DNA from 3 places in the Tahibacter amnicola genome. Region 2 is predicted to be linked to each of the others. Evidence: riboswitches for the same ligand, from Rfam matches in the RefSeq annotation. Region 2 holds a riboswitch; each other region holds the start of a gene.
What was found. A riboswitch is a leader RNA that binds a small molecule or an ion and turns the genes downstream of it on or off. The one in region 2 is predicted to bind cobalamin.
Positions count from the first base shown of each region.

Region 1 (2,250 bases), 700 kb from region 2:
TGGACTTGTCCTTGAACGTCATCCAGCCGTTCCCGGTCTGCGCCAGCGAACGCATCATGCGGGCGTAGAGGTCGCGCGCACGGATCTGCTTCATCGCAAGGCCGGCGGCTTCGGCCTGCTCGTAGGCATGATCAAATGCCGGGCCGAAACGGTCGACGAGCTGCGGCACGATCTTCGGGTCGAACAGCGACCACATGCCGTCGGTCTCGACGCGGCGCATGAAGAGGTCGGGAATCCAGTTGGCGAGATTGAGGTTGTGCGTGCGACGCGCCTCGTCACCGGTGTTCTCGCGCAGCTCGAGGAATTCCTCGATATCCGCGTGCCAGGTTTCCAGGTAGACACAGGCCGCGCCCTTGCGCTTGCCGCCCTGGTTCACCGCGTTGACCGAGGCGTCCAGTGTCTTGAGCCACGGCACGATGCCGTTGGAAAGGCCATTGGTCGAGCGGATCAGCGAACCGCGCGAACGCACGCGCGTATACGACAGGCCGATGCCGCCGGAGAACTTCGACAGCATCGCCACGTCGGCATAACGCTTGTAGATCGCTTCGAGCGAGTCATCCGGCGAATCGAGCAGGAAGCAGGATGACAGCTGCTCGTGCGTGGTACCGGAATTGAACAGCGTCGGCGAGCTCGGCAGGTAGTCGAGGTTCGCCATCAGGCGGTACAGCTCCAGCGCCTCGCCCACGTCTTCGCTCAGGGCACAGGCGATGCGCAGGAAGAACTGCTGCGGCGTCTCGATGACCTTGCGCGACTGCGGATGACGCAGCAGGTAGCGGTCGTACAGCGTCCGCAGACCAAAGTAGTCAAAGCGCTTGTCCATTTCCGGATCGAGCGCGTTGTTGAGCTTGCGCGCATTGGCCTGCACGAATTCGAGCAGACGCGCATTGATCAGCCCCAGCTCATGGCCGCGCGCCACCGACTGCGAAAACGCGTGGATTTCCTGGCCACCCACTTCCTTGTCGATATAGGCCGCGAGCAGACGCGCCGCGAGACGGCCGTACTCGGGCTCTTCGGCAGTGAGCATGGCGGCGGTGCGGATCGACAGTTCGTCCAGCTCGCGCGTGGTGGCACCGTCGTACAGGCCGGAGATCGTGCGCGTGGCCACGCGCATCGGGTCCACCGAAAACAGGCCGTCCGCTGCGCGCGTGACGGCGCGGACAATCTTGTTCAGGTCAACCGGCTCGCGCTTGCCGTTGCGCTTGGTGACAGCCATGGCGCCGCTGGAGTGCGGTGGCGTCAGCGCAAACTGCGGCGCGCGGGTTTCGTTGTCACGCGCGGATCGCGCGGCGGTGGAAGTGGTGTTGTCGAGTTCGGTCGTATGCATGGCGTCCCTCCGGTGCGAGTGGGGGCACGGTCATCGTCCCGGCCCAGGGGACGACAAAACGAAGGGACGGCGACGCCGCGGTCAGGGACCGCCGCATGGCCACGCCCCCTCGGGCGTGCGGAGTGCAGGATGGTGATCGGCGGTCGCGCGCGATGAGACGGCGCAACCTTTAGGCCGACGACCTCCCCGCGGAGGCTCCGGAGCCAGTCCGCGCGGTGTGCGACGCGCGGCTGTCGGCAGGTATTCGGGCTCGCGGACCCGGCCCGACACGCGTCGAACCGCCTACACGCCGTCGCTTCCCAGCCCCGGAGGACCAGTGCATTTGACGACTGTCGTTTCCACTCACCGCTGCGGGGCAGCTCCGGAATTTCACCGGATTCCCGTTTAATCCCGGCCGAGACCGGGAACCGACGGGACACAACATATCGGGGTTGACAGAACCGGGTCAACACAAAAGGCTGTGGACTGAGCCCTTCGTCACCGAATCGGGCGAGCTCGGCGGAAGCGCCGTGTCAAGCCCGCGCCGCCGTCCTCAAGGGCACGCCAGCGCAGACGCGACGGTGCCCTCGGCAGCCGCACGCTCGGGCGCTGCGGCCCGCGCCGGGGACACTGGCCGGGCCGCGTCGACCGGCGTGGTCTGCGGAGCGAGAACGTCCGGCCGGACGATGTAGCCATGCATGAACAGCAGGTCTTTGGCGATCGAGAACTTGGCGAGGGAGAACATGGTGGGCTTCGCTTTGCGCCGAGGGCGCTGTGTTGAGGCGAATGCAAGCGTAGTCGCGCCATACCGCTGCAAAAAGCGATATCTTCGCAAGCCAGGCTTGAGGAATTCTCACAATGGCACGTCCGCCACTGGCCGCACTGCAGGCCTTCGTCCAGATCGCGCACTGGCGCAACCTGTCGCGGGCTGCCGAGCAGATGAACCT
Region 1 is NZ_CP104694.1:101,059-103,308, forward strand. Features, by position in the region: gene N4264_RS00385 (ribonucleoside-diphosphate reductase subunit alpha) at 1-1,324, opposite strand, end outside; cobalamin riboswitch at 1,542-1,751, opposite strand; gene N4264_RS00390 (hypothetical protein) at 1,857-2,048, opposite strand; gene N4264_RS00395 (LysR substrate-binding domain-containing protein) at 2,162-2,250, shown strand, end outside.
Region 1: another riboswitch for cobalamin. It lies ahead of N4264_RS00385 (ribonucleoside-diphosphate reductase subunit alpha); the one in region 2 lies ahead of metE (5-methyltetrahydropteroyltriglutamate--homocysteine S-methyltransferase).

Region 2 (2,250 bases):
GTCGTTGCGCTCGAACTCCCCGTGCACCAGCACGTCGATGCCCAACTGCTCCTGCGTCTGCACGGCGGCGGCCGTTTCCTTCTCCAGGTACGCCTGGTAGTCCGCATCGCTCAGCAGGCCCGCGCGGTTGCGGGCGCGTGCCTCTCGCACTGCCCTGGTCTGGGGAAAGGACCCAATCGTGGTGGTCGGAAACAGCGGCAGCCGCAGGGCTTCGCGCTGGCGTTCCGCACGCACGGCGTAGGGACTTTTGCGCGTGCCCTGGTCCGCGGTGAGCGCTTCCAGCCGGCGCCGCAGCCCCGGGCGGGTCACCAGCGGCGACAGCAGGCGCGCCGCGCGTGCCGCACGTGCCGCGGCAAGGGCTGCCAGAGCCCCTGCATCGTTGCGCTGAGCGTCGGCGATGGTGCGCAGCTCCTCGATCTTCTGCCGCGCGAACGACAGCCAGGGACGAATCGCGCCGGGCAGTGCCGTCTCCGGCGCCAGGTCGATTGGTACATGCAGCAGCGAGCACGAGCTGGACAGCCAGATCTGCCGGGACGGCAGCTGCGCATGTGCGCGCTGCGAGGCCAGCAAGGCCTTGTCCAGGTCCGCGCGCCATACGTTCCGGCCATCGGCCAGGCCCAGGCTGAGCGTGCGGTCGGACGGCAGTACCCTGAGCACGTCGTCGAGCTGGTCGGGCCCGCGGACCAGGTCGATGTGCAGGCCGTTGGCCGGCAACCGTGCGGCAAATGCCGCGTTGTCACCCAATGCGCCAAAGTACGTGGTCAGCAACCGCTTCGGTCCGTCTGCCCTGGACAGCACTTCCCACGCGTGCTCGTACGCGTGGCGCGTGTCCTCGTCCAGATCGAGCACCAGGAACGGCTCGTCGATCTGCACCCATTCCGCGCCCGCCTGCTTGAGTGCCGCCAGCAGCTGCACGTAGCAGGGCAGCAGGGCGTCGAGCAGGGCCAGTCGCGCGCTGCCGTCGGTGGTCTTGGCCAGCAGCAGGAAGCTCACGGGGCCCAGCAGCACGGGCCGGGGACGAAGCCCGGCGTCGCGTGCCTGGATGAATTCCCGTACGGGCTTGTCATCGCGCAGGCGGAACGTTTGGCCGCGTCGCAGTTCCGGTACCAGGTAGTGATAGTTGGTGTCGAACCACTTGGTCATTTCCAGCGCGCGCAGATCGTGTCCGTCCTTCTGCAGGCCGCGGGCGAGGGCGAAATAGCCGGTGAGAAAATCCGCATCGAGCACGGCTCGGTGGGAATCGGGCACGGCGTCGAACATGACGGCGTGATCGAGGACATGGTCGTAGAGCGAGAAGTCGTTGACGGGCACGACATCTGCCCCGGCATCCTGGGCCAGGCGCCAGTGACGCAGGCGCAATTCCGACGCAGCCTGCTGCAGGGCCGCGGCGTCGGACTCGCCGCGCCAGAAGCTTTCCAGCGCCCGCTTGAGCTCGCGCTTCAAACCGATGCGGGGAAAACCGAGATAAGTAACCAAAGACATTGCAATTCCTCCAGCGTTTGTGAGTACGCCGAGAGGAACGAAGGCACGACACGCCGCAGCGTCTGCCGGCATGGCCTGACCCTTCGCCCCCGCGGGCGAACCGGAATCGCGGACAAACGCCGAAGACCGGCATGCGCCGGTGTCCGGATGTCTCCCCGCGGAGCTCCAGGTCGTACGAAAGCGGTTGCTTTCGGTCGAGGCAGGTCTTCGGGCTTATGGACGTGGCGGTGTCTTGATCACCGCTTGCCTACTGTTCGCCGCTTCCCGGCAGGGGAGCCAGTGCCATTGGCGAAGGTCGTTTCCAATTACCGCTGCGGGGCAGCTCCGGATTCCAACCGGATTCCCTTTTCATCCGGGGCGTGACTCCCGGAACCATCAACGCCGCGGACGTTAAGACGTATAGACGTCCGAGTCAATCGGCTGCGGCGTACTGCCCGTTTACTGGAAACCGTTGGCGAAGATGGCGTCGACCGGTCCAGTCAGGGAATCGGCCAGTTCATTGATGTATTCCTCGATGGCGGTATAGCCCGACGGGCGGACGAGGGCCGCGTCGTTGACCGAGGGGTTCAGGCCGTGGGCGGTCTCCCAGGCGTTAGGCATGCCGTCGTTATCCGTATCCACCGGCGGCGCCGACGGCGCGGGCAGGCCGGTCATCCATTGGCTGCTGTCCAGGAAGCGATTGCCCCAGCTGCCCGAGCGCGCGGTGTATTCGGTCCGTGCCGCCGTCGCGACCTGATCGCGCGGATACGCACCGGCACGGTCAAACAC
Region 2 is NZ_CP104694.1:5,858,529-5,860,778, reverse strand. Features, by position in the region: gene metE (5-methyltetrahydropteroyltriglutamate--homocysteine S-methyltransferase) at 1-1,482, opposite strand, end outside; cobalamin riboswitch at 1,664-1,874, opposite strand; gene N4264_RS23130 (pectate lyase family protein) at 1,921-2,250, opposite strand, start outside.

Region 3 (2,250 bases), 1.4 Mb from region 2:
GTAGTACAGTTCGTTGAAGGTCGGTGCCTTGAAGGCCGTGCCGTAGCTGGTCACCAGGCGCAGATTTTCGGTGAGCCCGTAGCCCCAGGCAGCACCGCCGGTAGCGTGGCTGCCGAATTGCTCGTTGTCGTCATTGCGCGCCGACAGCTGCACGTCATGGCGCCCGAACTGGCCCTGGTACTGGGCGAACACGCCGATGTCCTCGCGCGAGCGTTCGTCGAAGGTGGTGGTGCTGTCGACCTTGTCGTCGACCCGGTCGCCACCCAGGGTCAGCAGGTGATGCGGGGCCAGGGTAATGTCGCCCTGTACGGAGAGGCTGTCGCGGCGCGTATTGAACTTGCTTGAGAAGACGCCGTTGAGCAGGTTGTCCGAATCGTCATTGTTGCGGCCCGCCGTGACAGTGAGCTTGAACGCCTCGGACGGCGTGACGGTGAGCTTGGTGCCGATCACCTGCTGGCGGTACTGGCTTTCGTTGACGAAGGTGCCGTCAAAGTAGTTGTGGCCTTCCGTACGCAGGATGTTGGCTTCCGCCTCGACTGCCTCGCTGAAGCGCCAGCCGCCGCGCAGCGCGCCGGAGACATTTCGGTAGGCGTCGTTGTCCGGTTCATAGGTGAAGCAGCCGGCGCCGCCGGGGAAGGGCTTGCCGTTGCAGGCGTTGAAGCCATCGGTGTCCGAGTAGGCGGCATTGGCGGCGAACCAGCCCTGGTCGCCCGCCAGGCTCAGGCCGGCAGCGGCCTCGCGGGAGTTTTCCGAGCCATAGCCCACACTGAAGTGCGGGGCGAATTCGCCGTGGGCGCGCCGGGTAAAGATCTGGATGACGCCGCCGAGCGCCTCGGAACCGTAGAGACTCGAACGGGGGCCGCGGACGATTTCAATGCGTTCGATCTGCTCGACCGGCAGATCCTGGAAGGCCACATTGCCGGAGGTGGCGGAGCCGACCTTGATGCCGTCGATCAGCACCAGGACGTGATCCGATTCGGTGCCGCGCAGGAACAGGGAGGTGTTCCTGCCGGGCCCGCCGCTGTTGGAAACCGACACGCCGGGCAGGCCGCGCAACAGATCCTGTAGCGACCGGGCCTGCAGGCGCTCGATGTCGGCGCGGGTGATCACATTGACCGGCGCGAGCGTGTCGTCGACCGTAACGGCGGTGCGTGTCGCGGTGACGATGACATCGTCGAGTTCTTCGTCGCCGGTGGCGGCGGAGGCAGCATGGGGCAGGGCCAGCAGCGCGATCACTGCGGCGGAAAGCAGGTTCAGTTTCATGGGTTCCTCCGCGCTCACCCGCGCGGTTTCGTAAGACAAGACACGGTTTGCGGAGGACGCAGGGCGAACGGGCAGGATGCACGCCGCGGCGCTGCCCTCCGCAGCACCACCAGATCCGCCGTGCGGACCGCTCCAAGGCCGGTCTCCGGACTCACGAGTGGATCGTCCTGATCCCGCGCGGCGCCTTCCCGGATCACATCCAGTGGCTCATGCCGTGCGTTTGCTCGTTTACCGTTGCGGGGGCAGCGCCGGGATATGCACCGGCTTCCCGTTTAAGCGGCAGGGCCCAAGACCCATCCGCCACCGTGGAGCGGCGCGGATGGTACAGGAGCTTCGGCCGGCTAGCGAGTTATTTGCCCATCGGTAGTCATCGGGCGGGGCACCGGGCTTGCGCCGCGGGCCGGCAGATCGGCGGCGGACACGCTGATCTGCTCGTTGCGCCGGCGCGGCAAGGCCTGGGGCTGGTGCCGGTTGATAAAGGCCACCAGACCCTCCCGAACCTCACAGCGGAGGTCGAAATTGCGCCCGGAATCGGCGGCGCTGACCAGGGCGCGCAAGGCAATGGCGTACTCGCTCACTTCGGTTACCTGCAGCAGGCAGGTGCGCCTGTCCCATAGGGGCGAGGCCTGGCAGATGCGCTCCAGTTCCGCGCGCACTGACTGGACGTCTATACGGTAATCCGCCCAGATCTGCGCCGTTCCCAGGAGCGAGGAATTGGTTCGCGTCCAGTTCTCGAACGGATGTTCGAGGAAATAGTTCAGGGGAACGACGAGCCGGCGTTCATCCCAGAGCCGCACCACGACATACGTTCCGCCGATTTCCTCGATCCGCCCCCATTCCTTCTCGACGATGACCACATCGTCGATGCGGATCGGCTGGCTCAGTGCGATCTGAATACCGGCGATCAGGTTCGCCAGTACCGGCTTGGCCGCAAAACCGATCACCAGGCCCGCGGCCCCGGCGGAGGCCAGCAGACTCGTACCAAAC
Region 3 is NZ_CP104694.1:4,487,123-4,489,372, reverse strand. Features, by position in the region: gene btuB (TonB-dependent vitamin B12 receptor) at 1-1,263, opposite strand, end outside; cobalamin riboswitch at 1,383-1,586, opposite strand; gene N4264_RS17470 (mechanosensitive ion channel family protein) at 1,605-2,250, opposite strand, start outside.
Region 3: another riboswitch for cobalamin. It lies ahead of btuB (TonB-dependent vitamin B12 receptor); the one in region 2 lies ahead of metE (5-methyltetrahydropteroyltriglutamate--homocysteine S-methyltransferase).